One region of the Bacillus cereus group sp. MYBK79-1 genome, then DNA from elsewhere that is predicted to be linked to it. Evidence: riboswitches for the same ligand, from Rfam matches in the RefSeq annotation. Region 1 holds a riboswitch; the other holds the start of a gene.

Region 1 (3,435 bases):
GCCATCTCCCATATAACCTACAGTGTGTCCGTTTCCTTGTAATACTTGTATAATGCGAGATTTTTGCATTGGATTTAGTTTAGCAAATACAGTCGTTTCTTCGGCTAATTTTGCTAATGCTTTATCAGGTAAAGAATCAATTTCGTAACCAAGGACAGGCTCACCGATATTTAATCCAACTTCTTTGCAAACTTTTCTTGTCACGATTTCGTTATCACCAGTTAAAATTTTTACTTGTACACCATGTTTCTGTAATGCTTGAATGGCAGTAGCTGCAGATGGTTTCGGTGGATCTAAAAAGCCAATATATCCAGTGAGAATCATATCATTTTCATCTTGTACCGCGTACTCTGTATCATTTATTGGTCTATCTTTTTTATAAGCTACAGCAATAACACGCATACCTTCACTATTTAATGTTTCACTTAGTTGTTTTACATTTGAGCGCATGTCATCGGTAAGAGAAACAACTTTTCCATCTATTTCAGTGTAGTTACAAATAGATAAAATTTCTTCTACTGCCCCTTTACAAACCATTGTATATTCACCTGAAATATCTTTCACGATGACAGACATACGCCGGCGAGCAAAATCAAATGGAATTTCATCTAGTTTTTGAAAAATGGATGGATTAAACTTTTGGTTTTCTTCTGTATGTTTCATAACGGCTTTATCTATTAAATTTTTCAATCCTGTTTGATAGAAGCTATTTAAATAGGCGAAGTGTAATACACGATTACATGTATTACCGTTTGGATCTAAATGCCGGACAAGTACAACTTTATCTTCTGTTAAAGTACCCGTTTTATCGGTACAAAGAATGTTCATAGCACCTAAGTTTTGAATAGAATTCAGTTGTTTTACAATTACTTTCTGTTTAGACATGTTAACGGCACCTTTTGCTAAATTAGCAGTTACAATCATTGGTAACATTTCAGGTGTGAGACCAACAGCAATAGCGATAGCGAAGAAGAAAGCCTCTTGCCAATCCCCTTTTGTAAATCCGTTAATGAGAAGTACGATAGGTGCCATAATAAGCATGAATGTAATTAAGAGCCAGCTTACTTTGTTTACTCCTTTATCAAAACTTGTTTCTACGCGCTTACCAATTACCTTCTTTGCTAAAGAACCGAAATACGTATCGGTACTTGTGGAGATGACAACAGCTTTTGCGCTACCACTTACAATATTTGTACCCATAAAACAAAGGTTTTCCATATCGAGTGGATTGTAATTTTTTTTCGTGTTTTTCGGTAAGATATGTTGATTCTCTGTATGGTAACAGTTTTCGTACTTTTCTACAGGAAGTGCTTCCCCAGTTAAAGAAGACTGATTCACAAATAAATCTTTAGCTGATAAAATACGCACATCAGCCGGAACGATATCACCGGCTGAAAGTGAAATAATATCGCCAGGTACAAGTTCCTCAATTGGAATTTCCGTTGTATTATTTTGCTTTAAATTCATTACGTTTTTTATTTCGTGTACAAATCCATCTATTCTAAAGACGCTCGCCGTTGTTCGAACCATAGCTTTTAACTGATCCGCAGCTTTTTGAGAACGAAATTCTTGTAAAAAGCGAATCGTTGCACTAAGTATTACCATGACAGATACAACGAGGGTTCCTTGTATGTCATTTGTGAAAAAAGAGAGTGCGCCGAGAGCTAATAAAACAAAAATAAACGGATTTTTAAATGCTAATAGAAATTGAACGTACCACGGCAATATTTTATTATGAGCGATTTCATTGGGGCCATATAAAGTAAGTCTACGAGCCGCTTCTTGTTTAGAGAGTCCATCTTCTGTTGTTTCTAAAAGTTGTAACGCCTTTTTTGCACCTTGTGTTGCGACTTCCAGCAATAATTCGTTATTTGTGTTCATACGATCTTGATTGTAAGAATGTTTTGTTTCTTGTCTTTGTAAATTTAACATCGGTAGTTCCTCCTTTTTCATGAAGGAGGAAACAATCTGTTACTCGACTATTTAAAATTAGGAGGAACAGCTTCTTTCCTACCTACATGATGAAATATTAACGTAAAACATATGGGTATCTGGGCCGAATCATCAATTGCCAACTGTTCCTCACCTCCGTACAATTTAGTAGTTTCTGAATATGCTATGTTTGTTTCATAGTAAGGTGCATATAAAAAGACCTTTACTCAAAACGAGTAAAGGTCTGAATTCGCAGTTAAAAGAGTCCACAACAAATACTGTTAGTAAACATAGATAAAAACAGTTTTTGTTTATGACAAAATATACGCACCTCTCCCTCGTTGAGTTTTAGCACTGTATAGCATAGGTACTGAAACCAGCTACGTTAAAAAAGGCCTTCATTCCGACCTTTCCTGTTGACCCATTGGCGTCTCTCGACATTTTTGGGCAGCAGCGTTTCTCTATACAGGAGCCTCACCTAACAGAGACCATATTCTATTACAATTTGAATGTTAGCACTGTGAATTTATAGTGTCAATATCTTTTTTGTCTGTGTTTTTAAAATATTATATAGATTTATAATAGATATTCGAGATGACATACATTATGTCGTTTATAAATAATATGGAGAATAAATCTTTTTATAAGAGGGGAATTTTGTAATGGTACCACAAAAATTTATTATAAATATTGAGAATCAAAAGTGGTTGTTTAATGAGCAGGAAGATTTATGTTCTCACGGAGAAATTTATTTAAATGTGGATGGAACGATTATTACACAAACAGGTATGGATGAGGAATGGGGAATAAGTGAATCAGCTTTGGCTCTGTTACGAACTTTAGATAAAGAATATACTTGTGATATTGAAAATGAAGAGGGGCTTATTTTGCATGGATGTGGCACTATGTTAATGTTAGGATGCCCAATTTCAATTCACTGGACTGTAAATTATATAGGCGAAAACGTGCTTTTAAAAGATTTTGTTAAAGTGATTTCTACTTGTCAAAAAGCTACATACTATGAAGGAATTCATATAGAAGTGAAGGAAAGTGAATATAGAACACAAATTGTTTCTTTTGCACTACAAGCAAAAGAATTATTTAATCACTCAAGTGAAAAGATAATTTTAGATGAGTTCGATCAAAGTATGTATACAGATTTTTGGACGGAATATGATGATTTGCTAAATAAGTATAAATAAAAAAGCACTGATTACAGTGCTTTTTTATTATAGATTATGAGATTGTAGCATTTTCAAAAATAACAATTTCTGAACTGTTTGTTGTTGAAACGCGTTGTGCGTAATAGGTTAAAGCTGAAGAAATATATGTTGGTAACGAATCATTTGTATGTGTTGTTGTATATTCATGGATTAATTCTTTCAAAGTCGTCCATTCTAATTGTGCTGGGTGATCTGACACGAAAGAACTTACCCAGCGATCAAATGAAGATGAAAAATCAGTTTGTAAACGAAATGCTTCTTTCATAATAAAACGCTCCCT
Region 2 (3,435 bases), on a different contig from region 1:
TAATCCTTCTTCTAGTGAACATAAAATTGGAACTTCACAGTGAATTTGCGCTAATTGTAATGAAATATTTAAATTCTCTAAATCACTTTCAATCTTCGTACGCTGCGCTTTCGTTAATGATGCGACATTTTCTAGTACAGTTGCTACTGTACCATACTCTTGAATAAGCTTATACGCTGTTTTTTCACCGATACCTTTTACACCTGGGTAATTATCGCTCGTATCTCCCATGAACGCTTTCGCATGCACGATTTGCCACGGCTCTACACCTTTTTCTTCCATGATTTTCTCTGGTGTATAATATTCGTAATTTCCAATTCCTTTGCGCAAGAGCATAACTGTAACGTTCTTATCAACAAGCTGAAGTAAATCCGTATCACCTGTTAAAATATAAACTTCCGCTTCATTACAGTATTGTTTCGCAAGCGTGCCGATACAATCATCCGCTTCATACCCTTTCATACCGATAACTGGAATAGACAATTTCGCAGTCATTTCTTGTACTAAGTCAAATTGCGGAATTAATTCTTCAGGCGGCGCTGCACGATTCGCTTTATAATTTGAGAACGATTCTGTTCTAAATGTCGTACTTCCCATATCCCAGCATGTTACGATATGTGTCGGTTCGATTGCTTGCATAGCTGTTAATAAATGTTTCATATAACCATGAATCCCGTTTGTAGGGGTACCATCTTGTCGTTTCATAAATTGTCCGTAGACACTTGTTGCGTAAAAAGCACGAAATAATAGTGCCATACCATCAACTAATAATACTTTTTTCATAATCCCTCTCCTACTACAAAAAATAATAACCCCACGTCATCACGTAAGGTTATATAAATAGATTACCATTCTACGTTTTTTTAACTTTGTCTATTATACATTGTTTTTGTATATTTAGCATCATTTACACATTAAGACATTCTACTACAACAAGTATGAAGAATTCCTGAATACGTATTTTTCCCAGTCGAAACAACTACAGCCTTTGCATTTCCACCAACAATATACGTACCTTTGAAACATACGTTTTCAAGTTCAAGTGGATTATAGTCTTTCATTCGTTTTAAAGGAATAAATCGTTTACGCTCAAGATGATAACAACTTTCAAATTTCTCAATACTCGCATCGTTTCCTGTTAGCACAGATTCATTTACTAATAAATCATTCGCGTAAATGATACGTACATCTGCTGGTACTGTATCACCTTCTGAAAGAAAAATCATATCACCAGGAACAAGCTCTTGCACTGGCACATTCATCATCTTCAGTTCATTGTTTAGCCCTATGCCATTAACACATTCTACTCTAGATACAGTAATCTTTTCACATTGCAATTCATCACGCACTTGTTGTTTTGAAAAACCTGGGATCATTCCACTTAGCTTCATCATGACTTCTGCAATACGTACTCTTTTTGAAGTTAATTCGTTTCGGCCGTATACTTGAATACGTTTTTGTGCCTCTTTCATAGATAATCCGTCTCTTGTTGTTTTAAAATACGCAAATACAGATTTCACATCTCTCGTTGCGATTTCAATTAATAAATCTTTATTTTTTTGAAGCAATGTTTGTTTTTTCATTGATTTTTTACTTAATTTATATGACGTGTTACCCACAGTTTTGTTTGCATATAACATATTATCGTCTCCTCCTTTACAACATAGGAAGAAACGCTTTGTTTCTCAATTTATCCACTTTACCATGAAAGTGTCTAGCGCTTAAACATACATATAAACGCTACATGATGATAAATATAGAGGGAGGAACAAGTCGTTTCCTGCCTACATCATATATTTTTGATTTGAAGTATATGGGTAACGGAACCGAGTCAGAATTTGACATGCTCCTCACCTCCTCGTTTCATTTTATAGTTTATACTATGAAATTACTCATAGCTTTGTAACAAAAAGACCCTTACTCCGAAAAGAGTAAAGGCCATGACATACACAAATAAACGATTCCTAATATAATTAGAAATCTACGGACCTCTCCCTCGCCGAGTTTTAGCACTGTATAGCATAGGTACATTACCAGCTACGTTAAGAAAAACCTTAATTCGATCATTCCTGTTGACCCATTGGCGTCTCTCGACATTTTTGGGCAGTAGCATTTCTCTATACAGGAGCCTCACCTAACAGAGACTTATTATTATTACATAGAAAATGTTACTCTTATTTAAAATAGATGTCAACAGCAGCCTACAATTTTTTCGCAAGGTATGGCGGACTAACGTATATAAAATAAAAAACTTTACGTCTAAACGTAAAGTTTTTAATAAGTGATACAACCAGCAATTACAATCCCAATGGAAAGCGATAAAAACATAAGAAAAAGACCGACTGCTTGATTATCTTCTTCGAGACTTTTGTTTATATTAAAGCGTGGTGTAAGCCACTCAGCTAAATAAAAGACAATAATTTGAGCCAAAATCCCAACCGCTCCCCACGAAACCATATCAAGAAGTGAAATAGAATTAGCTGCTGTCGAATATAAAACAATAGCTAACCCAAGTAATCGTCCTCCAAGTACATAGCTTACCGCTTTATTCCCTTGAGCCATTAACTTAAATTCTTTTACTTTCGTTGTCACTTCCATCAGGAAAAGACCAATGCATAAAAGTCCAAGTGTTACTGCTAAATATAATAAAAAATTAATCATATACTTTCCTCCTTTTTTATACCTACCGGTAAATAGTACGATTCATTCCCCGTAATTTTTTCCCCAGCGCGAATACCGATACTACTCGCTTTTCCAGCAATTAAAAACGAACCAAACACATACGACAGTTTCTCTATCCCTTTTTCTGTTTCCATTGATACGACTGGAAGTTCTGTATATTTTTGAAATACTGGCAGTGACGCTTTATACGTTTCGTGTGCATTTTGAATCATAATATTTTCGTCCTTATCGCGAACGGTAATTGTATCTCCTTCTCTACCAAATGAAGGTTTTTGAACGAAAGAACCTTTTCCTAAAAATAAATCTGGTTCTAAATATGTAGGTAACATATATTCTTTAATCCACTTTCGTTCCTCATTTGTATAAAAGACATTTTCTTCTGCTAGCCCCCAAATAAGACACTGAATTGATTTTGGCTGAAGTAAAAATGCTGACAAAGGATTTATAATAAAAAGCTTTCCTGATTTTACGAGCTGCAACAGTTCCACACCAACCAAATCTCCTGTTTCAGGATCTTGATCCTCAATTAAATCTTCTATCGGATATGTTTGGCGATATAAAACATCAATTTGTACTCCATCGCTATCCACTAAAGCATCTTTTGTAATTCTAAGTTCTGACATTGGCACTACTTTATTTTCAACATGGCATAACTGACTCAAATACATAGTCGTATTCCAATCCTCAATATGTTCATGATGTGCTGTAAAAACAACATTGGGATTATCTATTCCCTTTGTCGCTTCCATTACG

What was found. A riboswitch is a leader RNA that binds a small molecule or an ion and turns the genes downstream of it on or off. The one in region 1 is predicted to bind magnesium.
Region 2: another riboswitch for magnesium. It lies ahead of ACTFOB_RS13485 (P-type ATPase); the one in region 1 lies ahead of mgtA (magnesium-translocating P-type ATPase).

The regions. Positions count from the first base shown of each region.
Region 1 covers NZ_JBQAEO010000016.1:83,894-87,328, reverse strand. The annotation lists gene mgtA (magnesium-translocating P-type ATPase) at 1-1,932, opposite strand, end outside; M-box (ykoK) riboswitch at 2,258-2,425, opposite strand; gene ACTFOB_RS21475 (hypothetical protein) at 2,595-3,134, shown strand; gene ACTFOB_RS21470 (DUF3932 family protein) at 3,169-3,420, opposite strand.
Region 2 covers NZ_JBQAEO010000007.1:35,081-38,515, forward strand. The annotation lists gene ACTFOB_RS13480 (5'-3' exonuclease) at 1-783, opposite strand, end outside; gene ACTFOB_RS13485 (P-type ATPase) at 915-1,640, opposite strand; M-box (ykoK) riboswitch at 1,984-2,149, opposite strand; gene ACTFOB_RS13490 (DUF350 domain-containing protein) at 2,275-2,661, opposite strand; gene ACTFOB_RS13495 (glutathionylspermidine synthase family protein) at 2,658-3,435, opposite strand, start outside.